DNA from 3 places in the Buttiauxella ferragutiae genome. Region 1 is predicted to be linked to each of the others. Evidence: predicted binding sites of a transcription regulator. Region 1 holds the regulator's gene; each other region holds the start of a gene.
The links. The regulator LexA, encoded in region 1, represses DNA repair genes until DNA is damaged. The targets are predictions, from matches to a motif close to TNCTGTATGTACATACAGNA.
Positions count from the first base shown of each region.

Region 2: the regulator LexA is predicted to act here: its motif matches at 8,295-8,314, upstream of umuD (translesion error-prone DNA polymerase V autoproteolytic subunit).
Region 3: the regulator LexA is predicted to act here: its motif matches at 9,125-9,144, upstream of sbmC (DNA gyrase inhibitor SbmC).

Region 1 covers NZ_CP093332.1:4,966,754-4,977,639, reverse strand. The annotation lists gene malK (maltose/maltodextrin ABC transporter ATP-binding protein MalK) at 1-764, shown strand, start outside; gene MNO13_RS22885 (maltoporin) at 809-2,125, shown strand; gene malM (maltose operon protein MalM) at 2,270-3,244, shown strand; gene ubiC (chorismate lyase) at 3,496-4,005, shown strand; gene ubiA (4-hydroxybenzoate octaprenyltransferase) at 4,005-4,877, shown strand; gene plsB (glycerol-3-phosphate 1-O-acyltransferase PlsB) at 4,971-7,400, opposite strand; gene MNO13_RS22860 (diacylglycerol kinase) at 7,527-7,895, shown strand; gene lexA (transcriptional repressor LexA) at 8,004-8,612, shown strand; gene dinF (MATE family efflux transporter DinF) at 8,681-10,015, shown strand; gene MNO13_RS22845 (CsbD family protein) at 10,306-10,515, shown strand; gene zur (zinc uptake transcriptional repressor Zur) at 10,658-10,886, opposite strand, start outside.
Region 2 covers NZ_CP093332.1:1,583,082-1,593,967, reverse strand. The annotation lists gene radD (DNA repair helicase RadD) at 1-1,178, shown strand, start outside; gene rplY (50S ribosomal protein L25) at 1,305-1,589, shown strand; gene yejK (nucleoid-associated protein YejK) at 1,639-2,646, opposite strand; gene MNO13_RS07275 (YejL family protein) at 2,783-3,010, shown strand; gene yejM (LPS biosynthesis-modulating metalloenzyme YejM) at 3,030-4,793, shown strand; tRNA gene MNO13_RS07265 (tRNA-Pro) at 4,868-4,944, shown strand; gene rcnR (Ni(II)/Co(II)-binding transcriptional repressor RcnR) at 5,022-5,294, opposite strand; gene MNO13_RS07255 (nickel/cobalt efflux protein RcnA) at 5,420-6,520, shown strand; gene MNO13_RS07250 (Y-family DNA polymerase) at 6,600-7,868, opposite strand; gene umuD (translesion error-prone DNA polymerase V autoproteolytic subunit) at 7,871-8,221, opposite strand; gene MNO13_RS07240 (DUF445 domain-containing protein) at 8,479-9,759, shown strand; gene MNO13_RS07235 (AcrZ family multidrug efflux pump-associated protein) at 9,817-9,966, opposite strand; gene modE (molybdenum-dependent transcriptional regulator) at 10,095-10,886, shown strand.
Region 3 covers NZ_CP093332.1:1,799,973-1,810,858, forward strand. The annotation lists gene MNO13_RS08130 (SDR family oxidoreductase) at 1-794, shown strand, start outside; gene MNO13_RS08135 (LysR substrate-binding domain-containing protein) at 833-1,759, shown strand; gene gabT (4-aminobutyrate--2-oxoglutarate transaminase) at 1,886-3,184, shown strand; gene yoeI (membrane protein YoeI) at 3,339-3,401, shown strand; gene MNO13_RS08145 (APC family permease) at 3,391-4,755, shown strand; gene MNO13_RS08150 (IS110 family RNA-guided transposase) at 4,850-5,836, opposite strand; gene sbcB (exodeoxyribonuclease I) at 6,080-7,507, opposite strand; gene dacD (serine-type D-Ala-D-Ala carboxypeptidase DacD) at 7,784-8,950, shown strand; gene sbmC (DNA gyrase inhibitor SbmC) at 9,169-9,639, shown strand; gene MNO13_RS08170 (FUSC family protein) at 9,730-10,788, shown strand.

The sequences.
Region 1 (10,886 bases):
AAGTTTCAGAAACGTTGCAGCTGGCCCATTTATTAGATCGCCGCCCAAAAGCACTGTCTGGCGGACAACGTCAGCGTGTTGCCATTGGCCGTACGCTGGTGGCAGAACCGCGTGTCTTCCTGCTCGATGAACCACTTTCTAACCTTGATGCGGCACTGCGTGTGCAGATGCGTATTGAGATCTCCCGACTGCACAAGCGTCTTGGACGCACCATGGTTTATGTCACCCACGATCAGGTCGAAGCGATGACGCTGGCCGACAAAATTGTGGTGCTGGACGCAGGCCGCGTGGCGCAAGTTGGTAAACCGCTCGAGCTGTATCACTACCCGGCGGATCGTTTTGTTGCGGGCTTTATTGGCTCGCCAAAAATGAACTTCCTGCCAGTGAAAGTGACCGCCACTGCGATTGATCAGGTACAGGTTGAATTACCAAACCGTCAGCAAGTTTGGCTGCCGGTAGAGAGCAAAGAAGTCCAGGTCGGCGCCAATATGTCTCTGGGCATTCGCCCGGAACATCTGCTGCCAAGCGATATCGCTGACGTCACGCTTGAAGGCGAAGTTCAGGTGGTTGAGCAACTCGGTCATGAAACTCAGATTCACATCCAAATCCCCGCCATCCGTCAGAACCTGGTGTACCGCCAGAATGACGTGGTGTTGGTAAAAGAGGGTGCCACATTCGCTATTGGCTTGCCGCCAGAGCGTTGCCATCTGTTCCGTGAGGATGGCACTGCATGTCGTCGGCTGCATCAAGAGCCAGGTGTTTAAGCATTCCCATAAAAAAGAAAAGCAATGATTCAGGAGATAGAACGATGATTACTCTGCGCAAACTCCCACTGGCAGTTGCCGTAGCAGCAGGCGTTATGTCTGTTCAGGCTCTGGCTGTGGACTTCCACGGTTACGCCCGTTCTGGTATCGGCTGGACCGGTAGCGGCGGACCACAAGAATGCTTCCAGGCAACTGGTGCTCAATCTAAATATCGTCTGGGTAACGAATGTGATACTTACGCAGAAATTAAATTAGGCCAGGAAGTGTGGAAAGAAGGCGATAAGAGCTTCTACTTCGACTCCAACATTGCCTACAACTCATCACAGTTGAACGACTGGGAAAACGATAACACTCCAGCCATTCGTGAATTCAACGTGCAGGGTAAAAACCTTATCGATTCTCTGCCAGGCGCAAACATGTGGGCAGGTAAGCGTTTCTACCAACGTCATGACGTTCACATGATTGACTTCTACTACTGGGATATTTCTGGTCCTGGTGCGGGTCTGGAAAACATTGATGTCGGCGCAGGCAAACTTTCCTTCGCGGCCACTCGTTCTACAGAGTCTGGCGGTTCTTCTGCGAATGCGGAATTCGACCCGGCTACTGGCGAGCGTACATATAACAATAAAGTACCAAACGACGTGTTTGACGTGCGTTGGGCTGGTTTAGAAATTAACGACGGCGGCACACTGGAGCTGGGCGTTGATTACGGTCACACCAACATTCCTGACGATTACTACCTGGAACCAGGTGCGTCGAAAGATGGTTGGATGCTGACTGCAGAACATACGCAAAGTATGTTGAAAGGCTTTAACAAATTCGTTGTGCAGTATGCAACTGACTCTATGACTTCGCAGGGCAAAGGCCAGGCGCAGGGCGGTAGCGTTAACAACGACGGCAGCATGATCCGTGTCCTCGACCACGGCGCAATCACGCTGGCAGACAAATGGGACCTGATGTATGTCGGTATGTACCAGAACCTGGATATGGATGATAACCAGGGGACTGAATGGTACACCATCGGTATTCGTCCAATGTACAAATGGACGCCAATCATGAGTACCTTGCTGGAACTTGGCTACGACAACGTGAAATCCCAGGAAACTGGCGATCGCAACGGTCAGTACAAAATTACCCTGGCACAACAATGGCAAGCAGGTGACAGCATCTGGTCACGTCCGGCACTGCGTCTGTTTGCAACTTATGCCCGTTGGGATGAGCAGTGGGGTTACGCGAAAGACGCTAACGGCGACGCCACTCGCTTTGCCATCGCAGACAACACTGGTAACGGTAACTTCTCTACCAGCCGCGGCGATAACGACGAGTTCTCCTTCGGTGCCCAGATGGAAATCTGGTGGTAATACGGCTTTAACCTAATGTTATGAAACGATGAGGGGTTCGCCACTGAGCCCCTCGTTATTACCCTTGTATGCCAATGCCTGTTTCGATGGAAAGCGCTATTGCCTGGCTAACTTTCCACCGATTTCCCATTGAGGTTGATAACAATGAAAATGAAAAAAAGTCTCCTGGCACTCTGCTTATCCGCAGGGTTGTTCGCAAGCATGCCTGGCTTAAGCCTGGCCAATGTTAATATCGTGCCGCAGGATCTTTCTGCTGCACCTGCTATCCCGTCTTCCGCATTGCAACAGTTGCAATGGATCCCGGTTGATCAAACCCAAACCCAAAAGACTAATCTCGCAACCACCGGCCAGAGCTTGAATGCCGGTGATATCACCGGGCCAGTTGCGGCCTACAGCGTACCGGCAAGTATCGGGGAGCTGACGATTACGCTCTCAAGTATCGTGAATAAAGATACGGTATTTGCACCAAACGTGTTGGTATTTGACCAAAACATGACGCCTGCTGCTTATTTCCCATCGGCTTTCTTTGCCTATCAGGAACCGGGAGTGTTGTCTTTAAATCGCCTGGAAGGCGTCATGAAATTAACCCCAGCATTGGGGCAACAAAAACTTTATTTGTTGGTGTTCACCACCAATAAAGACCTGCAACAAACCACCACGATGGTTGACCCTGCAAAAGCCTATGCCAGGGGCAACGGTAATGCGGTACCAGATATTCCTGATCCGATTGCACGCCATGGTACTGAAGGTGAAATTTCACTGAAGGTCAAAACTTCTTCAAGTTCCAGTATTTTAGTTGGGCCGCTGTTTGGTTCATCAGGCCCAGGCCCGGTAACGGTCGGTAATACCGCCGCACCAGCCACCACTTACACTGCACCTGCGGCAGTGGCAACAACCGCCGTAGTGGCTCCAGCTCCGGCACCTGCGCCAGTAGTGGCTCCAGCTGCGAAAAAAGAGCCCGTGCTGAGTGATACGGAAACCTATTTCAACCAGGCAATCAAACAAGCAGTAGCCGCAGGTGATGTTGATAAAGCCCTGAAACTACTGGATGAAGCTGAACGCCTGGGCTCGACTACTGCCCGTAAAACTTTTATCAGCAGTGTAAAAGGCAAGGGGTAAGCGTTTCCCCGCAGTGCTGATGTTTGAGGTTTGGTGCGCTCACTGAGCGCACCTTTTTTTGCCCGTCATATTTCGAGCTGCCTCGGCGTTGGCTGCTCTCACTCACCCTAATCACTTACTCTAGTAAGCTCATAGGGATTCGTTCGTTTGCCGCCTTGATTCAACTCGAATGATTTAGAAGGTGTTTTGAATCCCCCGCTATACCCATTCTGCGTTACAATGACTGCCGGTTTTGTTTCGGAGAAATTCACATGTCTGACGCGCTTTCGCCACTGCGCGCCTTACGTTTTGAGGCTACGATTCCAGAGGAGCTGAGCGCATCGCTTCTTGACTGGTTGTTGCTTGAAGACTCAATGACTAAACGCTTTGAACAGTATTGTTCGCGAGTCACTGTTCGTATTGTGCGTGAAGGTTTTTTCGATTCACCTGTCGATTTTCCGGAAGCTGATATGATGCCTGAAGCCAAACGCTACTGGCTGCGTGAAGTTGTGCTCTGCGGTGACGATGAACCCTGGTTGCTGGGGCGCACCGTTGTACCAGAATCCACTCTTGAAGGGCCGGAGCTGGCTTTGCAACAGCTCGGCACCACGCCACTCGGGCGTTATCTATTTAGTGCATCATCCCTGACACGGGATTTTATTGAGATTGGTCGTAGTGCGGAGCTGTGGGGGCGTCGTTCCCGTCTGAGATTAGCCGGAAAGCCATTGGTGCTGACCGAACTATTCCTTCCCGCTTCGCCGTTGTATGCAGAGGAAAAATAATGGAGTGGAGTCTTAAACAGGGCAAATGGCAGGCCTGGCAACGCCTGATGAGGCTGGATAAGCCGATTGGCTCGCTTTTACTGTTATGGCCCACTTTATGGGCGTTATGGCTCGCGACACCGGGTGTCCCACCACTGACCATTTTATGTGTGTTTATCGCCGGAGTCTGGATGATGCGCGCCGCGGGTTGTGTGGTAAACGACTACGCCGATCGCAAGTTTGATGGCCACGTAAAACGCACCGCCCACCGTCCGCTACCGAGCGGAGCAGTCAGCGAAAAAGAAGCGCGTATCCTGTTTGTGGTACTGGTGTTGCTGTCGTTTTTACTGGTGCTGACGCTTAACACGATGACAATTTTATTGTCGGTGGCGGGGTTAGCATTAGCCTGGGTTTATCCCTTTATGAAACGTTACACCCATTTGCCACAAGTGGTGTTGGGTGCGGCGTTCGGTTGGTCCATCCCGATGGCATTTGCTGCGGTTAGCGAATCTGTACCGCTAAGTTGTTGGCTGATGTTTTTGACCAATATTTGCTGGGCGGTCGCTTACGACACGCAATATGCGATGGTTGATCGCGATGATGACCTGAAAATTGGCATCAAATCCACGGCGATACTGTTCGGGCGCTATGACAATGTGATTATCGGGATTTTGCAGATTGCGGTGATGGTTTTGCTGGCGGTGATTGGCTGGTTAAACGGATTAGGCGGGGCATTCTACTGGTCTATTGCGCTGGCGGGGGCACTGTTTATACATCAGCAGCGTTTGACGGCGAATCGCGATCGCGATGCTTGTTTCCGCGCATTCCTGAATAATAACTACGTTGGGCTGGTGTTGTTTATTGGCCTGGTGTTGAGTTACGTGCACTTCTAATATCAGAAATTAAATGGCGGATGACACTTCGTTTACCCGCCCTACAAGTCGAACCGTAGGGCGGATAAGCAATCGCGTCATCCGCCAGATTTTTTACTCAGTCGCAGCCTGCGACGTCGCACTTTCAATCGTCAAACGCACATCCGGCATGATCAGTTCTGCCAACATCTGGTAGACCTTCATGGTTTCAGTAGGCTCTGCATCCCCGGTATCGCTGATATAGCCTTCATCACGCAAGGTTAAAACCAGCGAGGTGAAGACGGCTTTATCAAAGAACTCCGGTGCATTAATGCCATGCAAAACAGACAAACGCTGGGCAACGGTGCGGCTTTCACGCTCCAGTGTCCCACGGTTAATCGACGGATTTGCGCTCAGCAGCCAGAAGGTAATCGCATAACGCTGTAGCGTTTCGCGAACACCTGCTGCCAGCAGCTGCATGGTGCGTGAACGAGCAGGATTAATCTGCACTTCATCGCCTGCCAGTGTCACCAGTTCCTGACGAGCCAGTTCATTGAGCATGATGTCAATTTCACCAGCAAGTTCGGTCGTGCTCCAGCGCAAGAACAGCTCAGCCTTCAGCATCGGGTAAAGCAGCTCGACCTGACGCAGCAGTTCGTTACGGTCAATACGGCGATGTTGAGTAATAATTGCCGCCAGCAGAGAAGGCAACACCAGCATATGCAGGATGTTGTTACGGTAATATGTCATCAGAACCGCCTGCTCGCGCGGCAGAATGATGATGTCACCGATGGTGTCTTTCTCAACTTCAAACTTGTTCATCTGCAATGCGTGTTCAATCAGCGCTTCTGCTGGCTGGTCTGGTGCGGTCGCGTCCGGTGAATACGGCACATTACGCAACAGGCTCAGGTAGCAGTTGAGCTGCTCGGTCAGTTGCTCACGGGTAAGTGAACGCTGACGCGAGGCCAACAGCGCGGTACAGCACAGGTTCATGGCATTTGCCGCACCGGCATTGTTAATACGCACCATCAGTTCAGCGGCAATTTCATTGACAGTTGGCGTCAACCATGCCGGGCGGATGGCCTCAATCGGGTCGATTGAATCGCGCCACTCTGGAACACGCTGGTTCAGGAACGTCATCAGCGGCATCGGTTCGCCAAAGTTAACATAGCCCTGGCCGAGGTTACGCAGCTTACTCAGCCCGCGCACCATCTGCATGAAACTCTCTTTCTCTTTGGTCGCGCCACGCAGCTCTTTCGCGTAAGTCCCCACTTCCATTACATGCTCGTAGCCAATGTAAATTGGCACCAGGGTAATAGGGCGAGTACCGCCGCGCAGCATGGCCTGGATGGTCATCGACAGCGTACCGGTTTTCGGGTCGAGCAAACGCCCGGTACGAGAACGGCCACCTTCCACAAAGTATTCAACGGAATAGCCACGGCTAAACAGCTCGCCCAGATATTCACGGAACACGGTGGAGTAGAGTTTGCTGCCTTTAAAGGTACGGCGGATAAAGAACGCACCGAGGCGGCGGAAAATCGGGCCGGCTGGCCAGAAGTTCAGGTTGATACCCGCTGCGATGTGCGGAGGAACCAGTCCCTGGTGATAAAGCACGTAGGACAACAGCATGTAGTCCATGTGGCTGCGATGGCAGGGCACATAGACAATCTCGTGGCCGTCATGAGCCAGTTGGCGCACGCGTTCAGCGTTATGAACGTTGATGCCCTGGTACAAACGGTTCCACGTCAGACCTAACACGCGGTCAGTCAAACGCACGGCTTCATACGAGAAGTTAGCGGCAATCTCTTCCATCAAAGCAACAGCATTCTGCTGGGCTTTTTCATGGGAGATTTTCTTGCTGCGCGCTTCATCTTCTACTGCACGAGCAATAGCTTTTGAGGCCAGTAGCTTATTGAACAGATCCTGGCGTACCGGCAGACGCGGGCCGACAGTCGCTAAACGCTGGCGAGCAAAGTGCATACGCGCTACGCGAGCCAGTTTTTGGGCGATTTTTTTGTCTGTACCGTGGTCGGTTGCCATCTGGCGCAGCGAAACCGGAGCGGAGAAACGCACAAAGCTGTCGCGCCCAAGCCAGGAAACAGCGAAAAATTTCTGGACGCCGTTCAGCATCTTTAATGGCGGATTCACTTCGCCTTTTTCGCGCCCAGGGGAGCGGCCAAACATCACCGATACTGGCACCATCTGCACATCCAGATTTGGATTGCTGCGGTGTAAGTCGAGGTAATCGTGGAACAGTTTGATCGACTCTTCTTTTGGCGTGTAATAAGTGAAAACACGCGGGCCGCCATGGATAAAGACATAGCGCGGCAATACCGCACCGTCGATTTCTAACGGCTCGAGAGGGTCGGGCAAGTTATGCGCGAGACATTGTGCGCGCAGCGTTAATAAGTCCGCCTTGGAGTTATACGGCAGGACATACATAATCGGGCGTGTGGGATCTAAGCCCAGTTCGGCTTGTGGATCTGCCGGAATGGACTTGCTCTTTACCAGAACGCCTAATGGTAAATTAAGTAATTTGTAGTAGATTCTTGGCCAGCCTGACATAAACGATGTAAAGCCTCAGGTTAATGATGCAAATTCGCCGCAAGAATATCAGAATCTGGCTCAGATTTCTGTGGCGTTGCAATATAGATAAGCATTGACCCAAATAATTTGAAAAGGTTTCCCAAAATGGCGAGCAGTACCACTGGACTTACCCGTATCATCAAAGCCGCAGGCTACTCATGGAAAGGGCTCAAAGCAGCCTGGATTAACGAAGCGGCTTTCCGCCAGGAAGGGGTTAGCGCGCTCATCGCCATCGCCATCGCTTGCTGGTTAGATGTTGACCCTATCACCCGTATTTTACTGATTGGTTCTGTTGTGCTGGTCATGATTGTCGAAATTCTCAATAGCGCTATCGAGGCGCTTGTTGACCGTGTTGGTACCGATTACCACGAGCTTTCAGGACGAGCCAAGGACATGGGGTCTGCTGCCGTATTAATCGCCATTATCCTCGCAGTTATTACCTGGGTCACACTGCTTTGGCCGCATTTGCGATGATCTTTCCAGAATAGTTAAGTCCCTGGTTTTTTGCTCAATTTGTGGTTCCAAAATCGCCTTTGACTGTATATACTCACAGCATAACTGTATAAACACCCAGGGGGCGGAATGAAAGCGTTAACTACCAGGCAGCAAGAGGTGTTTGATCTTATTCGGGATCATATCAGCCAGACCGGCATGCCACCGACTCGTGCCGAGATTGCTCAACGTCTGGGGTTCCGTTCTCCGAACGCCGCTGAAGAGCACCTGAAAGCACTTGCCCGTAAAGGCGTCATTGAGATTATCTCTGGTGCGTCGCGCGGTATCCGCTTGCTGGTGGAAGAAGTTACCGGTATTCCGCTGGTTGGGCGTGTTGCTGCGGGGGAACCACTCCTTGCACAACAGCACATCGAAGGCCATTACCAGGTTGACCCATCACTGTTTAAACCAAATGCCGATTTCCTGTTGCGCGTTAGCGGGATGTCTATGAAAGACATCGGTATTATGGACGGCGACCTGCTTGCAGTTCATAAAACTCAGGATGTGCGTAACGGCCAGGTTGTGGTGGCGCGTATTGACGACGAAGTGACTGTTAAGCGCTTAAAGCAGCAGGGTAATACCGTTCATCTTCTGCCTGAAAATAGCGAATTTGAACCTATTGTGGTTGACCTGCGCGAACATAGCTTCTCTATTGAAGGGTTGGCGGTTGGGGTAATTCGCAACGGCGACTGGCTGTAAACTTCTCCAGATGATGCGCTTTAATGCGCATCATCGTCTTAATTCTCTTATCTCTTCCTGGATTGGCCATGCGATTTTTCTCGACGGCTGACAGAGCTCTCTGGCGCCTCGCCTTACCCATGATTTTTTCCAACATCACCGTGCCTTTACTGGGCCTTGTTGATACCGCGGTAATTGGTCATTTGGATAGCCCTGTTTATCTTGGCGGTGTCGCTATTGGTGCGACGGCAACCAGCTTCTTATTTATGCTGTTGCTGTTTTTGCGCATGAGCACCACCGGTTTAACTGCCCAGGCATTTGGTGCCAATAATCCCTCTGCTTTAGCGCGTGCACTGGTTCAGCCCTTGCTATTGGCGTTAGGAGCAGGGGTGGCGATCGTCTTACTGCGTGAACCGCTGATATCCCTGGCCTTGCATATCGTCGGCGGCAATGAAGATGTTTTGTTGCAGGCCCGGCGATTCCTTGAAATACGTTGGCTTAGTGCGCCAGCCTCGCTTGCCAACCTGGTCTTGTTGGGCTGGTTGTTAGGCGTTCAGTATGCGCGTGCGCCAGTTATCTTGCTGGTTGTCGGAAACGTACTGAATATCGTGCTGGATGTGTGGCTGGTTATGGGGCTACACATGGATGTTCAGGGCGCGGCACTCGCCACCGTCACCGCAGAATATGCGACGTTTATCATTGGTTTGCTGATGGTGAAAAAGGTCATGGGTTTGCGCGGAATCAGCTTTGAGATGCTCAAAGAGTCCTGGCGCGGGAATGTGCGGCGTCTGCTGGCACTCAATCGCGACATCATGCTGCGCTCGCTGTTGCTACAGGTCTGTTTCGCCTCAGTCACTATCTTTGGCGCGCGGTTAGGTAGCGAAATCGTCGCGGTTAACGCCGTGTTGATGACGCTATTAACCTTCACCGCCTATGCGCTCGATGGGTTCGCCTATGCCGTTGAAGCCCATTCCGGGCAGGCGTTTGGCGCTAAAAACCGTGGTCAATTGCTCGAAGTATGGGGCGCTGCATGTCGCCAGGCGGGCTTAGTCGCTCTTATGTTCGCCGCTGTGTATGCGCTGTTTGGTGAGCACATTGTTTCGCTTCTTACCTCTATCCCTGAATTGCAGCTACAGGCAGACCGCTACTTGCACTGGCAGATTGTTTTGCCCGTTGTTGGTGTCTGGTGTTATTTGCTGGACGGCATGTTTATTGGCGCAACGCGAGGTACGGAAATGCGCAACAGCATGGCGGTTGCGGCATTGGGATTTGGGCTGACGTTGCTCACCGTGCCTTATCTGGGAAATCATGGTCTGTGGTTATCCGTGGCTGTGTTCCTGGCTTTGCGCGGACTGTCTTTGGGATGGATTTGGCGTCGCCATTGGCGGGATAACAGCTGGTTTCCGGCTGGAACTCCTGGTTAGTTACAGCTCATAGTTAGTTACAACTCATAGTTAGTTACAACTCATAGTTAGTTACAACTTCTGACGCGCTTTTAATCGCACTCCAGTATGCTGATTTGCCACTTGATTTTGGGGCAAGTCAGCATCATTTCTGTTACTTCTGTGGTTCAATGTTCTTAGTTTTCCCCTCACAGCCATATCCTTGACTACAATTATTTCCACGTCCAGCAGATAGTGAGTGTCAGCCAAACGGCAGCACCTGGGCGTTGTTAACTATTAGCAGTTCTTAACCGAACGATGAGGATATTATTATGAATAAAGACGAAATCGGCGGTAACTGGAAACAGTTCAAAGGCACAGTAAAAGAGAAATGGGGCAAACTGACAGACGATGACATGACCGTCATCGAAGGGAAACGCGATCAGCTTGTCGGTAAAATTCAGGAACGCTATGGATATGCGAAAGATCAGGCAGAGAACGAAGTCGTTGATTGGGAAAAACGTAACGATTACCGCTGGTAATCTCATCCCTCATATGTGTTAACTCTCATAGGCTAACCTGCCCTGGTACATGGATGTACCGATCCCCTCCATACTTCAAGCTACATCTTTTGGCTGCATTCACTTACCGCTTCAATGCAACTCGAATTATTTCGGGTTCAGGCTAGCGTGACTTCTTCTTACTCTGAATGGTGTGGTCATGCCCGCATTCTTCCGGGTGGCTACAGGCTTCAACTTCCGCACACGCGCTGCATAAACCATGCGCCTCAATGACATTGTGGTGTAGAGCAAATCCTGACTGGGCAGCCAGTTGATTCATAATATCTTCCACACCTTCCGCGCTATGCTCCTTCACCGCGCCACACCTGTCGCAAATCAACATCGCTGATGAG
Region 2 (10,886 bases), 1.9 Mb from region 1:
ATTTAACACCGCCGGAACGCCTGGATATGCCGGTGGTGCAGTACGATTTCAGCCGTTTACAGTCGCAATCCAATGGTTTGTTCAGCGAAGCGGATCTTAACCGCGAGCTCAAACAGCAAAAACGGATTACGCCGCACATCATCAGCCAGATTATAGAATTTGCCGCCGACAGGCGCGGTGTGATGGTTTTTGCCGCAACCGTTGAACACGCCAAAGAAGTCACGGCTCTGTTACCCGTAAATGATGCGGCACTGATTACCGCAGATACCCCAGGCCCTGCCCGCGATACATTAATAGAAGCGTTTAAAAACCAGCAATTCCGTTTTCTGGTCAACGTTTCAGTGCTTACTACCGGATTTGACGCACCGCATGTCGATTTAATTGCCATTCTGCGCCCAACGGAATCGGTCAGTCTTTATCAGCAAATTGTCGGTCGCGGGTTGCGCCTGGCGCCCGGTAAAAAGGATTGTTTGATTCTGGACTACGCCGGGAATCCTCATGATTTGTTCACACCGGAAGTGGGTGCGGCGAAAGGCAAAAGCGACAATGTGCCGGTACAAGTTTTTTGCCCTTCCTGTGGTTTTGCCAACACCTTCTGGGGAAAAACCACCAGCGACGGCAAATTGATTGAGCACTTTGGTCGCCGCTGCCAGGGCTGGTTTGAAGATGATGACGGTACGCGCGAACAGTGCGATTACCGTTTCCGCTTTAAAAATTGCCCGCAATGTAACGCGGAAAATGATATTGCCGCGCGGCGCTGCCACCAGTGCGCGAGTGTTCTGGTCGACCCGGACGATATGTTAAAAGCCGCGCTGAAATTAAAAGACGCGCTGGTTCTGCGCTGCGGCGGCATGACGCTGCAACACGGTGGCGATGAAAAAGGCGACTGGCTGAAGATTACCTATTTTGATGAAGACGGCGCCGATGTCAGCGAACGGTTCCGCCTGCAAACACCCGCCCAGCGTATGGCGTTTGAACAGCTGTTTATTCGCCCTCACAGCCGTGCGCCTGGCGTGCCGCTGCGCTGGATAAACGCCGCCGATGTGGTCGCTCAGCAATCAGCGCTTCGCCACCCGGACTTTGTCGTGGCACGCAAGAACGGAAACTTCTGGAACGTGCGGGAAAAGGTATTTGATTACGAAGGACGCTTCCGTCGCGCGAATGAATTGCGTGGCTAAAGGTTCTTTTCATTGAAGCCAGAGCCAGATATGGCTATAATCCCGCCCGCTTTTGCATCCGCAAAGCAGAACGTTTACCTGTTGCTGGGTCGCCTGTAACAGGATTATTTAAGAGAGAAACAGTTAATGTTTACTATCAATGCAGTAGAACGCAAAGAGCAGGGCAAGGGTGCGAGCCGCCGCCTGCGTGCAGCTAACAAATTCCCGGCAATCATCTATGGTGGTTCCGAAGCTGCGATCTCTATCGAACTGGATCACGACAACGTAATGAACCTGCAAACTAAACCAGGTTTCTACGAAGAAGTTCTGACTCTGGTTGTAGACGGTAAAGAAGTTAAGGTTAAAGTTCAGGCTGTTCAGCGTCACCCGTTCAAGCCAAAACTGAACCACATCGACTTCGTTCGCGCTTAATCGCGAATTTAGCTCGAAAAAAAACCCGCTTCGGCGGGTTTTTTTATGACTATTTGCCAGAGCTGCGACGCTGTAACTGATCGCGCAGATTAGGCGGCGTGCCTTTAATGGTCAGCGTATCGGTCGCAGGATCCCAATAAATGCGCTCGCCCAATAACATGGCGTCAAAGCTAATCGTTAACCCACCACCGCTACCGGCGAATTTGGTTAACTGGCGCAGCGTACTGCGGTCGGCCGGGAAACTCTCTTCAAGTTCATAGCCTTTATCCGCGGTGAACTGCTGGAAGTTTTTGTCATCGACAGCCCATGGTAACTCATCCGCAAGCGAAGAAAGTTCAATCTCTTCACCTGCCTGAAGTTGCTCGTTGCAGTAAGCATAAACCTGCTGACGCGCGGCCTGACGATCGTTTTTATCCAGTTGCGCTTCGTTGGTAAAGTCGTCCAGCGCTTGCAACAAACCTTTGTTCTGCGCTTTGGCGTTTAAACCTTCGCTGGCTCCCAGGAAATCCATGAAGAAATCGGCAACTTTGCGCCCGACTCGCCCTTTCAGGAAAGTCAGGTAACGAGTCGATTCCGGATTGGTTTCCCATTCGGTCAAATCAATACGCGCCACGATATCGGCGTGGTTGATGTCCAGATGGTGCGTGGAACTGATATCCAGCTCTTCGTTGACGCGCATGCTGCTTAAATTATTAAGCACGGCGACCAGTAAATATTCCACCGCCAAATAACGGTATTGGCAAAACAGCACAATGCCGCCATCAGCAAACGGATATTTGGCCAGTTCATCACGCAAGCGACCGGTCGCTGCACGGCTGAACGCCAGGAAATCCTCGTCGCCTTTACGCTGTGAACGTAACGCTTCGGCTAATTCACTCTCTTCGCTGAACAGGCCATATGCTTTATTTTTCGCACTGTAGACACGGTGCAATTCGGCCATCATTTCTTCTACGGCGCCGTTCGTTGCCAACAGAGAATCGCGCAGCACAACTTCAAGTGTCTCTTCGCCGCGCTTGATCAACTGGTGTAAGGCAATCTGGTTGATATCCAGACTCATGATAAACTCTCCTTTTAGACTCGGCGGTATTCAACCATTGCCGGAAGCCTTGTGCAATAGAAGATAAAAAAGCAGAAAACCAAGTCTTCCTACGGTAAGATAACGCCCTTTCCTGAATCTAACTGATTGTTAATTTATGCCACAAATATCCCGTTATAGTGACGAACGCGTCGAAGAACTGTTGAGTGAACTGGCTAGCGTACTGGAAAAGCACCAAACGCCAACCGATCTTTCCCTGATGGTGCTGGGAAATATGGTCACCAACCTGATTAATACCAGCGTGGCTTCAGCTCAACGCCGCTCGCTGGCTCGCTCTTTCGCAGAGGCGTTGCAAGCCTCCGTGAGCGAAGACAAAGCTCAATAAGGGATTCTAGTTACACGTTATGGTGACTAACCGTCAGCGCTACCGCGAAAAAGTTTCCCAGATGGTCAGTTGGGGACATTGGTTCGCCCTGTTCAATATCCTGCTGGCAACGCTGCTGGGTAGCCGCTATCTGTTTGTCGCCGACTGGCCGACAACGCTCACGGGTCGTATTTATTCCTGGCTGAGTGTTATCGGCCATTTCAGTTTTGTGGTTTTCGCCACCTATTTGCTGATCCTCTTCCCGCTGACATTCATTGTCATGTCGCAACGTTTGATGCGATTTTTCTCGGCAGCACTTGCCACCGCTGGCATGACGCTGCTACTCATCGACAGTGAAGTCTTTACTCGCTTCCATCTCCACCTTAATCCGATTGTCTGGGAACTGGTGATTAACCCCGACCAGAGTGAGATGGCGCGTGACTGGCAGCTGATGTTTATCAGCGTGCCGGTGATTTTATTGATAGAGATGCTGTTTGCAACCTGGAGCTGGCAAAAACTGCGCAGCCTCGGGCGGCGCAAGCATTATGCTAAACCCGTCGTTACGCTGTTTTTTGTCGCCTTCTTTAGCAGCCACATTATGTATATCTGGGCGGATGCGAACTTCTATCGCCCGATTACTATGCAGCGCGCCAACCTGCCGCTCTCTTACCCGATGACGGCCCGCCGATTCCTTGAAAAACATGGCCTGCTGGATGCGAAAGAGTACCAGCGTCGCCTCGTGGAACAGGGTAATCCTGAAGCCGTTTCGGTACAGTATCCGCTGAGTGACCTGCAATTCCGCGATATGGGAACGGGCAATAATGTCTTGCTGATCACCGTCGACGGCCTGAATGCCGAAAGTGTGCAGAAAACTCTGCCGAATCTGAGCCAGTTCGCCAGCAACAATATTAACTTCACTCAGCATATGAGCGCGGGTAATGGCACCGATAACGGCATCTTTGGCCTGTTCTACGGTATCTCACCGGCCTATATGGACGGTGTTTTATCTGCCCGCGTCCCTGCCGCATTAATTACTGCATTGAACCAGCAGGGCTATCAATTGGGGCTTTTCGCCTCCGATGGCTTCGACTCTTCAATGTATCGCCAGGCGTTGTTGTCCGACTTCTCTTTGCCTTCTGCGCAAAGCCAGTCTGACACACAAACCGCCTCGCAATGGATTAACTGGCTGACGCAATACGCATCTGATGACAACCGCTGGTTCTCCTGGGTTGCCTTTAATGGCACAAACATCACGGCAGACAGTAATCAGCAAGCCTTTACTCGTCGCTATTCTCGCGCAGCAGGCAACGTTGATGAGCAAATTAAGCGCGTACTTGACGCACTTGATGCGGCCGGGAAACTCCAGAATACGGTAGTGATTATTACCGCAGGTCACGGTGTGCCGCTGGGTCAAGAGCAGGATTCCTTCGCCTGGTCACGCTCACGCATTCAGGTGCCACTGGTTATCCATTGGCCTGGTACTCCGGCACAAACCATCGCCAAACTCACCGATCATCAGGATGTGATGACCACGCTGATGCAGCGCCTGCTACACGTCAAAAACCCGGCAAATGAGTACTCACAGGGTGAAGACCTGTTTGCAGCAACTCGACGCAATAACTGGGTCGTGGGTGCTGACAATAACAGCCTCGCGATTACGTTACCGACCATGACGCTGGTGCTGGATAACAACGGCAACTATCGGATGTACAATTTGAAAGGCGAAGCGATTAAAGAAACCAAGCCGCAGCTGGGATTATTACTGCAAGTACTGACCGACGAGAAACGCTTCATCGCCAATTGATTGCTTATTTATTAGCCAGTTAGCAAAAAGCTGGCTTGCAAACAATCATGAAATAAGTAGTATTATTTGGCAGTCGGCACGTAGCGCAGCCTGGTAGCGCACTGTCATGGGGTGTCAGGGGTCGGAGGTTCAAATCCTCTCGTGCCGACCAGAATACTTTGATAGGTCAAGGGGTTAATCGAAAGATTAGCCCCTTTTCTTTATCTGCAATACTTCCGGCAACCAGGGTCACTTAATATAGGAATCCAGCACTTTCAATATCACCTCAAGATCTTCCTCGCGCTTCACCTCGTCACTCTCATGAACAATGTGTTCAGCAAGATGACCTTTGATCACCTCTCGCATTAAACCGTTAACTGCGCCACGTATAGCCGCAATCTGTTGTAGTACGGCGGCGCATTCATGCGGTTCATCAAGCATTTTTTTTAGTGCTACAACCTGGCCCTGAATTTTATTTGTACGTGCTTTTAGTTTTTGTTTATCCCGGATGGTATGCGACATACAAAGGCCTCAATAAGTGAAGTACAGATAAGATTGTATCATTGCCAATCTACTGGGGGGTAGTATTCGGTACTGGGGGGGAGTAGAATCGCAGCGCTTATAATAAATGACTAAGAAACATTCTCATGAACGATTTCTCAACACTGATTCAGCAAGGTAACGCCTGGTTTTTCATCCCCAGCGCGATTTTACTAGGCGCATTACATGGCCTTGAACCCGGTCATTCCAAAACTATGATGGCGGCTTTCATCATTGCGATTAAAGGGAGTATCAAGCAGGCTGTGATGCTGGGAGTGGCAGCGACCGTTTCGCACACCGCTATCGTCTGGCTAATCGCGTTTGGTGGGATGTATCTCAGCAAGCAGTTTACCGCTGAATCTGTTGAACCATGGTTACAGTTAATCTCCGCGTTTATTATTCTGGGAACAGCAATCTGGATGTTCTGGCGCACCTGGAAAGGAGAACAACTCTGGAAACTTGAGCAACAGACAGAGCACCACTCGCATGATGAATCCAGAATCATCAATACGGGTCACGGGCGCGTTGAGCTTTCAATTTTTGAGGAAAATCAGCCCCCGCAATGGCGTTTACGCACGTTGTCTGGCAACAAATGGCAAGCGAATGAGGTTTCACTGACAACTCATCGTGGTGCAGGAACATTTTCGCAAGTGTTCGATTTTGTTGATAAAGGCGACTTCTTAGAATCTAAGCACCCTATCCCTGAGCCCCACAACTTTACTGTTCGCCTGTCTTTAGGTCATCAAGGCCATGTGCATGATTACAACGTCGCGTTTCATGAACACGATCATTCAGCACTGGAAGGCCTGGATGTGGGCTCTAAAGAGTATCAGGACGCGCACGAACTGGCCCATGCGAACGACATTAAACGCCGCTTTACCGGCCAGGAAGTGACAAACTGGCAAATATTATTATTCGGACTCACTGGCGGCTTAATTCCCTGCCCTGCTGCTATTACCGTGCTACTTATTTGTATCCAGTTAAAGGCATTCACTCTGGGAGCGGCAATGGTGGTCTGTTTCAGTATTGGCCTTGCATTAACTCTGGTCACTGTAGGTGTTGCCGCTGCGGTGAGCGTGCAACAAGCAACGAAACGCTGGAGCGGTTTTAGCACCATAGCCAGAAGAGCGCCTTATTTCTCAAGCGCCCTGATAGCAATGGTTGGCCTGTATATGGGCATACACGGTTACGCCGGGATCACAAACTGATGTTGATCGGGAAAAACGTTTTGCTCGCCACAACGCTTTTCCACTTACCTGAAGGACGTTGTCTAATGCCAGCTATGCCCTATTTGACCATCCGCAAATCTGACCAACGCGTGGTATAGCGCGGCGAAAGCATCGCTCTTTTCATTTTCCACGGTTGCTCAATTCCTTGCCCTGCAAAATAGAGCGCTCCTTTACCTGCCTTCTTATTAATACTGTCTATCGCCTGCATCAGTGCTTCGCTATTGACCCTTGGCGGGTTTTCATCGAACAGATTGAGCTGCGCAACCCCCTGGCTAAAAAAGTCGCAGAGCATAATCCCGGCTTTTTGATAGTGATAGCCGTTTCTCCAGATAACGTTCAGGCAACGTGTAGCCGCGGCGATAATATCGCGGGTGTCCTGCGTGGGGGTTAGCAGTTTGACCGTAGCCCGGTTGCTGTAGTAGGGCTCATTGACTGAGAAAGGTGACGTTTTGACAAAAGCAGAAATGTGGCGGCAATACTGGTGCTCGGCTCTGAGTTTTTCTGCGGCGCGCACTGCATAACTGCAAATCGCCTGACGCATGTATTCGTACTCCGTCACCCGTTCACCAAACGAGCGAGAACAGATAATTTCTTGTTTCGTCGGCATAAACTCTTCAAACCCCAGACACGATTCCCCCCGTAGTTCGCGTACCGTGCGCTCAAGCACCACACTGAAATGTTTGCGGATAAAACGCGTGTCAGTCTCCGCCAATTGCAACGTATTCTTGATCCCCATCGCGTCGAGTTTTTTACTGATTCGACGGCCAACTCCCCAAACTTCATTAACCGGTAATTTCGCCATCAGTTTGCGCTGGTGTTCAACACTGGATAGGTCAACCACGCCATCCGTTTGCAGTTGCCACCGCTTAGCCGCGTAATTGGCTAGCTTAGCCAGTGTTTTTGTCTGGGCTATCCCCACACCAACAGTTAAATGCGTACGCTGTAAAAGAGTGGTACGTATTTCTCGGCCAAATTCCGCTAGATTGAGACAATGGCTTACGCCCGAAAAATCACAGAACGCTTCGTCAATAGAGTAAATCTCCACGCGTGGGCAAATTTCTTCCAGCGTCGTCATAACCCTTTCAGACATATCAGCGTACAGCTCGTAATTGCTGCTGAAAACAATAACCCCATTTTGCCGGAAGAGCTCTCTGTGCTTAAAGTAAGCGCCCCCCATTTGTACACCACAGTTTTTGGCCTCGGCGTTACGAGCAATAACGCATCCATCGTTGTTGCTTAAAACAACCACCGGTTTACCTTTCAGATCCGGCCTGAATATGGTTTCACAACTGGCGTAAAAACTATTCACATCAACCAGGGCAAACATTATTAGCTCATCGACTTCACGATGAAAGTGACAACACCGAATACCTCAAGCGCCTCATCAGTACCGAGGTGAATAGGTTTGCAGCCACGATTGCGTGGAATTAATTGCCTGGAGGGCCGGAGTTGTAATTGCCTGACAAAAAACTCACCGTTAATCGCCGCAATCACAATATCGCCATGCGCCGCCGTTCGCGCACTGTCGACCACCAGTAAATCGCCATTAGCGATGCCGCCCTCAATCATCGAATCGTCAGAGGCCCGCATGTAATAGGTGGCAGGATGCTTCATCAGCAATTGGTAAATATCAATGCTCTGTTCTGCATAATCCTGCGCCGGTGATGGAAATCCCCCCATAGTCATGCCCCCGATGTCGTTGATTGACAATAATTAATAGAAACAAACGGAGCCATAAATCCCCACCAACAAATACTGTATATAAACACAGTATTATTTAAATAAGCATCCCGATCAAGTTGCTTACAGGAAGATTCTTATAACAAACTGAAGTCGCGGAAAATTTAGGTGGTAAAAATAAGCGCGCTTCTCTACGGAAGAAATCACCATACAAACTTGCCCTACCGCTTCCGCCCTCACCGTTCTATGCTTAGCGAATGGAGAAAATAGCTGAACTAAAACGTACCAAGCGCCTTGCGCTGTCCTTACTGCTGGTTGCCGCTGTAACGTTTGTGGCCACCCTCTTTTTGCCACCGGGATTTTGGGTTAGCGGTTTAAAAGCTATCGCCGAAGCGGCCATGGTGGGCGCACTGGCTGACTGGTTTGCCGTTGCAGCACTGTTTCATCGCGTACCGATTCCCTTTATCTCCCGCCATACGGCGATTATCCCGCGCAATAAAGACAGAATTGGCGAGAATCTGGGTATCTTCGTGCAAGAAAAGTTCCTCGATACCCAATCCCTTATTGCGCTAATTCGTCGCCATGAACCGGCACAGATGATTGGCCAGTGGTTCAGCAAACCCGACAACGCACAGCGTGTCGGGCAACATCTGTTGCAAGTGATGAGCGGTTTTTTAGACCTGACGGATGACACCCGTATTCAGCGTTTAATCCGCCAGGCCGTTCACAAGGCCATCGATAAAGTCGATTTGACACATTCAAGTGCCCTGCTGCTGGAAAGCCTGACTAAAAATAACCGCCATCAGGAACTGCTCGACTCGGTTATTGCCCAGATGCTGACGCTGATAAAACGTGAAAGCACGCGGGCTTTTATTGCCCGCCAGATTGTACGTTGGCTGGAAACAGAGCATCCACGTAAGGCCAAACTCCTGCCAACAGAATGGCTGGGGGAACATAGCGCCGATCTGGTTTCCAGTGCAGTTAATTCGTTTCTGGATGACGTGAGCCATGATCAGGGGCATCAGATCCGCCAGGCTTTTGATCGCGCGACGTTAAAGCTCATCGACAATCTTAAAAACTCGCCACAAATGGCTGAAAAAGCCGACAGCATCAAAAATTATCTGAAAGAAGATGAGGCGTTCAATCGCTATCTGGGCGAACTGTGGGGGGATTTGCGCCAATGGCTGAAAGTGGACGTCAATTCTGAAGATTCGCGCGTGAAGCAGCGAATTGCAGAGGCCGGGCAGTGGTTGGGCGAAACGCTGATTGCTGACAGTGCGCTACGCACTTCACTGAATGAGCATCTGGAGCAGGCAGTGCAAAAAATGGCACCGGAGTTCGCCATCTTCCTGACTCGCCATATTAGCGACACGGTCAAAAGCTGGGATGCTCAGGATATGTCACGGCAAATTGAACTGAATATCGGTAAGGATTTACAGTTTATCCGCATTAACGGCACGCTGGTTGGCGGTTCAATCGGGTTGGTGTTGTACCTGCTGTCGCAGATACCTGCGGCGCTACCGTTGCTGAATTTATGAAGGGAAGATAAAAAAGCAAACGCCCGCTGATGCGGGCGTTAGGGAAATCTTAGAAAATCAATGGTGTTGTTTCGGCTGGTCGTTGTGACCGACTTTTGAGAAGACGTTAAAGACTTCACCCAATCCATAGATAAGACCGAGGATCACCGCCATAACGATTGGCACCATGACCACGGCAAACACCAAGCTTTTTAGTAACTCTAACATGGATGCCTCCAACAAAAGTGAGAACGAGTATTCTAACGACCTGACAGAAAAACGCACTCTCCTTTTGTGCCATTTGCTCATCCCGCCGCAATAGAAGAAAATGACGTTTTTACTATTGCGGAGCGGTTATGCAGGCTGAAATTTTACTCACGCTGAAACTCCAACAGCGGCTGTTCGCCGATCCACGTCGTATCGCGCTGCTTAAACAAATACAACATACCGGCTCAATTAGCCAGGGTGCCAAACTCGCAGGTATTAGCTACAAAAGTGCCTGGGATGCTATCAACGAGATGAATCAGTTAAGCGACGAGACATTAGTTGAGCGAGCGACCGGCGGTAAAGGCGGCGGTGGTGCAATATTGACGCGTTACGGCGAACGCCTGATTCAGTTGTATGAATTGCTCGCGCAGATCCAGCAAAAAGCGTTCGATGTGCTGCGTGATGACGCATTACCGCTCGATAGCCTGCTCGCCGCGATTTCCCGCTTTTCTTTGCAAACCAGCGCCCGTAACCAGCTTTTCGGCACCGTATTGCATCGCGATAGCGAACAAGTGCAGCAACATGTCGATATTTTACTGGCGGATGGTGCCACACGTTTGCAAGCCGCCATTACGCGCCAGAGCGCCGAACGCCTGGGTTTGAGCGAAGGCAAAGAAGTGCTGGTGTTAATTAAAGCGCCGTGGGTTGAAATCACTACGGATCCTCAACGCGCCAGCGGCGCCGATAACCAACTCACTGGCATTATCAGCAATATTCAGCAAGGTGGCGAACAGAGCGAAGTTCTGGTGCGATTGCCGGACGGACAAACGCTGTGCGCCACGGTTCCTAATAGCGTGGTAGAAATTCAGAGTCTGGTAGAAGGTGCTAAAGTCATAGCATTTTTTAATGCCGATCGCGTGATTATCGCCACTCTGTGCTAA
Region 3 (10,886 bases), 2.1 Mb from region 1:
TGGGAATGCCGCTTGCGATGTCTTTGTCAGCGCGGGGTTGGCAAGTGACAGGAAGCAAAACCACCCTTGATGGCGTCGAGGCCGCGCGCATGAGCGGTATCGACAGTTATCAACTGCAACTGACCCCTGAACTGATTTGCGAGAGCGACGATCTAGATGCATTGCTCGATGTGGATGCGTTGGTCATCACGCTGCCTGCTCGGCGCACCGGTGAAGGCGACGATTTTTATCTGCAGGCGGTGCAGGAAATTGTCGACAGCGCGTTAGCTCACGATATTCCGCGTATCATTTTCACTAGCTCCACCTCGGTGTATGGCGAAAGAGAAGGAACGGTGAAAGAAACGTCGCCACTTGAGCCGGTTACCGCCAGTGGTCGCGTACTTAAAAAGCTGGAAACCTGGTTACATGATTTGCCTGGGACGTCGGTCGATATTCTGCGCCTGTCGGGGTTAGTCGGGCCGGAACGCCATCCCGGCCGCTTTTTAGCTGGAAAAACTGACGTGGCGAATGGTGCACATGGCGTCAATCTGGTGCATCTGGAAGATGTCATTTCAGCAATTACGCTGTTGTTACAGGCTCCAAAGGGCGGTCACATCTATAATTTATGTGCGCCAGATCACCCAACGCGTGCCGAGTTCTATTCTTTGATGGCACGTCAGATGAATCTCGACGCACCACAGTTCAGAACTGAAGTGCAAAATGGCCGCGGTAAGCTGGTGGATGGCAACCGTATTTGCAATGAACTTGGGTTTGAATATCAGTATCCAAACCCGCTGGTGATGCCCATGCAGTAACTGCTGTGGGGCATGACTCGTGACTGCCAGGAACGAGTATGAAACCACTGCTGGATGTATTGATCATTCTCGATACCCTTGATAAAGAAGGGAGCTTTGCTGCGGCGGCGGCAAAGCTCTTCAAAACGCCTTCCGCACTCAGTTACACCGTTCAAAAACTCGAAAACGACCTTAATATCCAGATCCTCGACCGCTCCGGCCACCGCGCGCGTTTTACGCGAACGGGTCAGCTTCTGCTGGAAAAAGGCCGCGAAGTGCTGCATTCCGTACGCGAACTTGAACAGCAGGCAATCAAACTTCATCAGGGCTGGGAAAATGAGCTGGTGATCGGCGTCGACGATTCGTTTCCCTTTTCTTTGCTGACGCCGCTGATCGAAGCTTTTTACAAAAGTTACAGCGTGACACGGCTGAAATTCATCAACGGTGTGCTGGGTGGTTCATGGGAAGCGCTGACCGAAGGGCGGGCCGATATTATTGTTGGTGCGATGAGTGACCCGCCATCCCTCAGCGGTTTCGGTTTTACCTTGCTCGGCCAACTCGAAAGCGTGTTTGTCGTCGCACCTCATCATCCACTGGCCGATGCCGAAGAGCCGCTGAATCGCCGCGTCATTAAACGCAATCGTGCGGTTATTGTGGGGGATACTTCGCGCCTGGAACCGTCACGATCGATGCATTTACTCGAAGATCAAGATGCTATCACCGTTTTTGACTTCAAAACCAAACTCGAATTACAGATAAGCGGCATTGGTTGCGGCTACGTTCCGCGCTATATGGCGCAGCGTTTTATCGAAAGCGGCGTGTTGATTGAAAAAGACGTCGTTTCCCATGTGCCGTTTGTGCCGGTGTGGATTGGCTGGAATGAGCAAACCGCAGGGCTTGCCAGTGAATGGTGGCGCGAGCAAATCGTCAATAATCCTGAAATCGCGGTGGTGTACGGAACCTCGAAAAATAATACCAATGGGTGAGTGGCAGGTCATATTCATCACATCTATTGTTTATAGTGGAACGATATTTCTTCGAAAAGTGTCTTCGCGTTTAAATTCTCTCCTCAACTTTGTTTTATTGAGGTTTTTTGTGCGCAAGGAGTCTGTATGAAGCAAACCAATCAGCAATGGCAGTCACGGCGTGAGCAAGCAGTTCCGCATGGGGTCGGCAATGCGTTGCCGGTCTATATTGAAAAAGCGAAAAATGCGGAAATTTGGGACGTTGAAGGCAAACGCTATATTGATTTTGCTTCTGGTATTGCGGTGCTGAATACCGGGCATAACCATCCCGCAGTGATTGATGCAGTACGTCAACAGCTTGAACAATTCACCCATCCTTGTTTCCAGGTCACGCCTTACGGCAACTATATTGAGCTTGCCGAACGGTTGAATAAACTGGTGCCGATAAGCGCACCTTGCCAGACCTTGTTCCTGACAACAGGAGCAGAAGCGGTGGAAAATGCCATTAAAGTGGCGCGTATTGCTACCGGGCGTTCGGCCATTATTGCATTTCGTGGCGCGTTCCATGGGCGCACGCTGCTGGGCATGGCGTTAACCGGTAAAGTTCAGCCGTATAAAAAAGGTTATGGCCCGTTCCCGGCTGGTATTTACCACGCGCCATATCCTGCTGCTTATCTTGGTGTAAGTGATACTCAGGCTTTGGCATCACTGGCGGGTATTTTTGCCGCTGATGTTTCGCCGGATGAAGTTGCCGCCATCATTATTGAACCGGTACAAGGGGAAGGTGGCTTTTATGCAGCATCACCTTCCTTTATGAAACAATTGCGTGCGCTATGTGATAAGCACGGGATTGTGTTAATTGCCGACGAAATTCAAAGTGGTTTCTGCCGTACCGGTAAAACCTTTGCTATTGAACACAGCGGTGTGGAGCCGGATCTCGTCACCATGGCCAAAAGCCTGGCGGGTGGCTTCCCGTTATCCGCGCTAGTCGGTAAGAAATCGCTGTTTGAAAAAGCGATGCCGGGTGGGCTCGGCGGTACTTATGCCGGGTCGCCGGTGGCAATTGCAGCAGCGCTGGCCGTTACAGACATTATTGAGCAGGAAAATCTCAATCAGCGCGCCCAGATTATTGGCGAGCAAATCACCCTGCGTTTACAGCAAATGGCAGAGCAATTTGACTGCATCGGTGATGTGCGTGGATACGGGGCAATGATTGCGATGGAACTGGTCGAAGAGCGTGACAGCCATCGTCCGAATAAAGAATTAACTCAGGCACTTGTCAAAGAAGCAGGCAAGCAGGGACTGGTTTTATTGTCCTGCGGCGTGCGTGCGAATGTGATTCGTTTTCTTGTCCCTTTAACAGCCGAAAAAGAAATTGTTAATGAGGGCCTCAATATCTTGTCTTCTTGCCTCGAATTAGTGCAAAATACGCGCCTCACTAAATGAGAACAAAAAACCGACGTTAAACGCGTCGGTTATTTTTTTGCATTAAGTTCAAGCAGTCAAACAGGCATCCGCCAAAAAAACCAAGAGGCCGGGCTTCGTACCGGATAGATACTAGCTTTTAAAAAACGACAGTCGTGTCGCCGAGGAAATTTAGATGGGGCAGCTTTTTGCTTTTGCGCAGGTATTCGCCGTTTGGGGGAATGACCATGTCGCTTAACGTCACCGCAGGTGCAAAATCTCGTGTTGAACTCCGTAAGAGCCTTACGCTTATTCCGGTAGTTATGATGGGCCTCGCTTATATGCAGCCTATGACCTTGTTCGATACATTTGGGATTGTATCTGGCCTTACCGACGGACATGTCGCGACGGCTTACGCGTTTGCCCTTGTGGCAATTTTGTTCACCGCGTTAAGTTATGGAAAGCTAGTACGCCGCTTCCCGTCTGCGGGTTCCGCTTATACCTACGCTCAAAAAGCAATCCACCCAGTGGTTGGCTTTATGGTGGGTTGGTCGGCATTGCTTGATTATCTGTTTATGCCGATGATCAACATCCTGTTGGCTAAAATCTATTTTGAAGCCCTGGTACCGTCGATTCCTTCGTGGATTTTCGTGGTGCTGCTGGTTGGCTTTATGACTATCTCCAACCTGCGCGGCATTAAAACTGTGGCAAACTTCAACAGCCTGATTGTTGTGCTGCAGATGATTGTTATGGTGGTTATCACCGGTCTGGTTATTTACGGTGTGGCAAACGGCGAAGGTGCCGGTACGCTTGCCAGCACACGTCCATTCTGGTCTGAGCACGCCAACGTGGTGCCGATGATAACCGGTGCGACCATATTATGTTTCTCGTTCCTTGGTTTTGACGGCATCAGCTCGCTGTCTGAAGAAACCAAAGATGCAGGCCGTGTCATCCCGAAAGCGATTTTCCTGACCGCCCTGATTGGCGGCGTGATCTTCGTTGTGGTGTCTTACTTCCTGCAACTGTACTTCCCGGACATCTCTCGCTTCCATGATCCGGACGCGTCGCAGCCTGAAATCATGCTGTTCGTGGCAGGCAAAGCCTTCCAGTTCGGTATCCTGATTTTCTCCTGCGTGACCGTTCTGGCTTCTGGTATGGCGGCACATGCGGGTGTTTCACGCCTGATGTATGTGATGGGCCGTGATGGCGTGTTCCCGGAGCGTTTCTTCGGCTACATTCATCCGAAATGGCGTACCCCTGCGCTGAACGTGGTTCTGGTGGGTATCATTGCATTGTTCTCGGTTAAATTTGACCTGGTTACTGCGACTGCGCTGATTAACTTCGGTGCGCTGGTGGCGTTCACCTTCGTTAACCTGTCAGTGATTTCCCAGTTCTGGATCCGCGAAGGCCGTAACAAGACCATCAAAGATCACTTCAACTATCTGGTGCTGCCAACTTGTGGCGCACTGACAGTGGGTGCATTGTGGATTAACCTGGAAGAAAGCTCGATGATTCTGGGTCTGATTTGGGCGGCTATCGGCCTGACCTATCTGGCCTTTGTGACTCGTCGCTTCCGTAACCCGGTTCCACAGTTCAACGAAGATTTAGCGTAATCGCTAAACACCAAAAAGGCCGCGCAAGCGGCCTTTTTGTTATGGATGCTTTGTCCTGAACGGGTCTTGTCCTTTGTAGCTACCGTCTTGGACGTCAAGCGGTAGCTGCATAATTTTCATCCCATGGTAATCGGGTTTTCAGTACGCCGAAGCACATATGTACCAGCTTACGCATCACTGCACCCAGGGCCGCTTTTTTCGCCTTACCTTTCGCTACCAGCCTTTCATATATCGCCTTCGCGGGTTTATTCCACCGGATTGCACTCAGGGCTGCTACATACAGTTTGGCTCTGACTATTGAGGGGCCTGTTTTTGACATATGTGCCCGCCCGCGTACCGAACTGCCGGACACTCTCTCCACCGGTATTATTCCCAGATACGCTGCCACCTGCGAGGCACTTTTGAACGTCCCGTCTTTCAGTAGTGCCAGCATCTCCCGTCCCACCTGCTCCTTCACACATTTTATCGATTTCAGCAGCTCCAGATCGGCCTTCAGTCCCGGGTCGTTATCTGTGTGGTCAGTAATGAGCTTTTCTATCCGTCCCAGTTCATCACTCAGCCAGCCGTGTGTCCGCTCCAGTGAGGCTATGACCTCCCGTGGTGTCGAGGTTGAATGCGCTTTTTCAAGCCGGTTGGCCGTCCTCTGCACATCCTCTTTCAGCGCGTCGCGCTGACGCAACAACGCCCTGAGTTTACGGACTTCAACTGACGGTGGGACCCAGGCATCGGGATGCTTCAGCTCGCCATAACAGGCCAGCACAAATGCGTCCACTGTGTCATTTTTCGTGAGGATATCCATTCCGCAGGCAAACTCACGGACACGGTATGGATTGGCCATGCAGACAGAAATCCCCGCATCATGAAGCCCATACGCCAGATTCTCATGGTAGATACCCGTGGCTTCCATCACGACTGTCATATTATCAGAGGCGCATTTTTGGGCCTCCAGCCAGTCGATGATTTTGCGGGCCACACAGGGTTCATTGGTGAAGACTTTCTGCTTTTTCTTACCTTTAATACCGGCAACAAGCAGACAGACATCTATTTTATTTTTGCTGATATCAGCACCGAGAAAAGCCATATTTCATCTCCTTCCACGTGAACCAACACGCCATTCCAGCCTTGTACATGCGAAGTCAGAGCTTCTGGTTACCGTTCGGATTTTGAGTGGCGTGAAAGGTGAAACGGAGGGCTTAAGCTACGTCGGAAGATCGAGGTCTTCAGGTCGGATACAAGCTTCCTCCGTTTCATATAACCGGTAGCTAACCAGCTACCGGTTCAAGATACAAGGTCGGATAAGCTTGCGCCATCCGACATCTTGCTATCACCCCACTAAAAACTGCGCATACTCGAACAGCTCCTTCAACAACGCCGTCTTCTCTTTATCACTTTCATGCAGGTTATACAGCGCTTCCAGTTCTTGCGCGTAGGCTTGCAACGCTTCCTGAGACAACACTTCACGGCGATGCTGCAACCAGCGCTGCTGCTCGGCTTCATCCAGGGTGCCGGGGAAGTTACGCGCCCGATAATTAAACAATAGCTTCTCAACCCGCTTATCGGCGAAGGTAATGTCCAGCGCGGGTAAATTCTGCGGATCGGTTTGCAGCACAATACGCATGGCTGCGCGGTCGGCATCGCTGAAAAAGCCGTTATACAGCTGCGCATCAACATTATCTGAAGGCACAAAAGGCTCAGCTTCAGCAAAAATCGCCACCGCTTTCTCGCGTACGGAAGGGTGCTCTCGCAATAGCTTCAGGTTATCCAGGCAACGTTGACGATCGATTCCTAAACGTTCTGCATCTTCCGGGCGCAACGTATTCGCCACCGCTAAGACCGGGCATTTATTCAAATGAACCAGCTTGATTGGCACGGCCGCAGTATCACCAAGTGCGGCTTTCGGCGTATACAACCGCTCGCGCAACGCATCCGCATCCAGCTCCAGAAGTGGAGAAATATCACCCGCCAAATCGACCATAATCACCGCGTTTTTGTTATCCGGGTGCCAGGCGAGTGGGGCAATCCAACTGGTGTTACCGCGCCACGCGCCAAACATTCCCGAGACATGTACCAGCGGTTTCATCTGCGGAACATCAATCAGCGTGGTGAGTTTGTGTTTGGATCGGTGGCTGTAGAGATACTCAAACAGGCGCGGCTGGCGGGTTTTCACCAGTTGCGCCATCGCGATAGTGGCGTACACATCAGACATCGCATCATGTGCATTCGCATGCTCAATGCCGTTGGCTTTGGTCAAATGTTCAAGGCGGAAGCTGGGCAAACCGTCTTCGTTTTCCGGCCAGACAATTCCTTCCGGGCGCAATGCGTAACAGGCGCGCATCACATCGAGCAAATCCCAGCGCGAATTATCGTTTTGCCAGCTCCAGCCATACGGATCATAAAAGTTACGGTAAAAGATATTGCGCGTCACTTCATCATCAAAGCGCACATTGTTGTAACCCACGACGCAGGTTTTTGGATGGGTAAAAATGGCGTGAATTCGTTTTGCAAAATCCGCTTCGTTGACGCCACGCGCCAGCGCTTGTTGCGGAGTAATGCCGGTAATCATCACGGCTTCTGGCTGTGGCAGATAGTCATCCGCCGGTTTGCAGTAAAAAACTTCCGGTTCGCCAATCACGTTAAATTGAGCGTCGGTACGGATCGCCGCGAATTGCGCCGGGCGGTCGAGCGATGGACTTTTACCGAAGGTTTCATAATCATGAAAAAGGAAGGTCGGTTGTTGCGTTGTCTTATCCACGGTTTACTCCCGCCCTTGAGTGTTGTTTAACGTACTGTTATTAAACTGAAATCCCACTAAAACCCTCTCCATGGGCCAATCATTGTTATCAGGTACTGCAACCGCCAATGGTAAACCATTAACCGCCCTGCAAGAAGTCTTCGCGATGACGGAATAGTATATTCCTCAACTGTATGCGAGCGCTCTCATTCATATCTTTTTGCAATTTAATTGCGAAAAAAGTCGCAAACTGCAGTAAAAGTGGCGGCTGAATTTTTTGTTACTGAGGGTATATCGTTGAAGATCCGTCTGTTTGTTGTCTGTTCCTTGCTGTCACTTTCTGCTCACTCCGCTTTTGCCGACGATACCTTTGTTAATGCGCCACCCCCTCCACAAATTCAGGCGGGCTCTTGGGTATTGATGGATTACACCACCGGGCAAATTCTGGCAGCGGAAAATGAGCATGTGCGACGCAACCCGGCGAGTCTGACCAAACTGATGACCGGCTACGTGGTCGATCGTGCCATCGACAGTGGCCGCATCACGGCAAACGACATGGTCACTGTCGGCAAAGATGCCTGGGCAAAAGGTAATCCGGTATTTGATGGCTCGTCGCTAATGTTCCTGAAAGCGGGTGACCGACTGACCGTCCATGACCTCAGCCGCGGGTTAATTATTGATTCAGGGAATGATGCTTGTGTTGCGCTGGCAGATTATGTCGCCGGTGGGCAGCCACAATTTGTAGCGATGATGAACAAATACGTGCAGCAACTCCGCCTGCGCGATACCCACTTCGAAACGGTTCATGGTCTGGATGCACCTGGCCAGCACAGCACAGCTTATGATCTTGCGGTACTTTCGCGCGCAATAATCCACGGTGAACCCGAGTTTTATCACATGTATAGCGAGCGCAGCCTCACCTGGAATGGCATCACGCAACAGAACCGTAATGGTTTGTTGTGGGACAAAGGGCTGAATGTGGACGGCCTGAAGACCGGCCATACTGCGAGCGCTGGCTTTAATCTTATTGCGTCAAGCGTGGTCGGTGAGCGCCGTTTAATTGCGGTGGTCATGGGCGCTGAAAGCCCGAAAGGGCGCGAAGATCAGGCGCGGAAATTACTGCACTGGGGCCAGGATAATTTCGATACCGTACAGGTTCTGCATAAAGGCAAAAAAATTGGTACTGAGGCTATCTGGTACGGTGATAAAAAACAGATCGAAGTCGGTACAAATCAGGATGTTTTTTTGGCGCTGCCAAAATCTGAAGTCCCTAACATCAAAGCCAAATATGTCCTCGACAAACAAGAGATCGAAGCGCCGATTGCTGCCAACCAACATGTGGGTGAAATCGAGCTTTTTGATCGCGACAAGCTGATTGCCCACTGGCCGTTGGTGACGCTAACGGGCGTCAAAAAGGGCAGCACATGGTCGCGGTTTAGCGACTATCTGAGCCACAAATTGTAATTCCTTAATCAGTGTTAAAAGGGTCGACAGTCATGTCGGCCCTTTTTTTCATCTGAACGGCTGGTCTGTACTACGATCTACAGGCGGATCTACAGGCGAAAGTTTTTCAAAAAGCGATCCTGCTCGCAAAGCAACCACATCACCCTGACAATGGATTGTTTCCCTGCACAAGAGTGGTGTATAAACATACAGTATTTTTAAATCTGTCAGGAGGTCATATGGAATTTAACGTACAACAAGTGAATGAACGTAAAGTCGCTGGTTTTCATATGGTTGGGCCGTGGGAACAAACGGTCCATCAGGGCTTTGAGCAACTTGCCCTGTGGGTCAAAACCCACCAGATAGCCGGGGAAGAATGGCTGGCGGTTTATTACGACAACCCCGACGTCGTACCCGCAGAAAAACTGCGCTGCGACACCGTGGTCTCGGTGGCTGAAAACTTTACCGTGCCGGATAACAGTGAAGGCGTGATTGTGACGAGCATCCAGGGCGGCCAGTATGCGGTGGCACGCGCCCGCGTGGATGACAACGACTTTGCCAAGCCGTGGAATCTGTTTTTTGACAGCGTCCTTGCTAATAATAGCTACCAGATAACCGGAAAACCCTGCTTCGAACACTATCTTAACGATGGTTCAGAAAGTGGAGTCTGGGAAATAGACATGTATATTCCGGTGGCAGATCAAGTCTGATGCTAAAGGGGGCTTATGCCCCCTAACTTTGTGATGTTCATTCCATAAAAACAGGTACAATCCCGTTTTTTATTTTCTGGGGAACTGAGTGTGCGTCCTGACAAATCACTAAGCCCATTTGAGATCCGCATATACCGCAATTACCGTATCGTGCATGGGATCCGCATCGCACTGGCTTTTATTCTCACCTTTCTTATTGTTCATCTTCTGAAAGTGCCCGAAGGGACATGGCCGTTGATCACGCTTGTGGTGGTCATGGGGCCGATCTCTTTTTGGGGCAACGTCGTGCCACGCGCCTTTGAGCGCATTGGTGGGACGATATGCGGTGCAGTCATGGGACTTGTGGCGCTAAAACTTGAGCTGTTCTCGCTACCGCTGATGTTGGTGTGGTGTGCCATTGCCATGTTCATCTGCGGCTATCTGGCGCTGGGGAAACGCCCGTATCAGGCTCTGCTGATTGGCATCACCCTTGCGGTAGTGGTTGGCGCACCGGCAGGAGACATGGAAATTGCCCTTTGGCGCAGCGGCGATGTCATCTTCGGCTCGTTGCTGGCGATGTTATTTACCAGCATTTATCCGCAGCGCGCCTTTATCCACTGGCGCATACAAATGGCGAACTTCGTCACTGCCTTTGGCCGGGTTTACAACGCGGGCTTCTCACCTAATTTATTAGAGCGCCCAAGGCTTGAAAAACACTTACACAAAGTGTTGAGTGATGTCGTAAGAATGCGTGCACTCATCGGGCCAAGCAGCAAAGAAACGCATATTCAAAAGTCTATCTTCGAGGCGATACAAACCGTCAGCCGCAATCTGGTGTGCACTCTTGAGTTGCAGGTCAACGCTTACTGGGCATCAAGGGAAAGCCACTTCCTGATGATCAACGCACACACGCTGCGCGAAACGCAACAAATGACCCAGGGCACGCTTGCCGCAATCGCACTGGCCTTGCACGATGGCAACCCGTCGACGATTTCAGCGAACAATGAAAAGCTGACTGAAATCGTCAGCGAGTTGCGCGAGCTCATACAAAATGGCCAAAATGGGAAACTTCAGGAAACGCCTATTCATGGTTACGTCTGGCTGAGTCTGGAACTTGCTCGTCAACTAGAATTGCTGTCGCAGTTGATCTGTCGCGCGTTACGCAAATAATTGCTCAGCCTGGTGTGAATTGCTGGTTTCGATTCAGCAGCAATTGAGGTTAAGATAGCGAAACAATGAATTATCAGCGGCTGCCGCTACCATTAAGG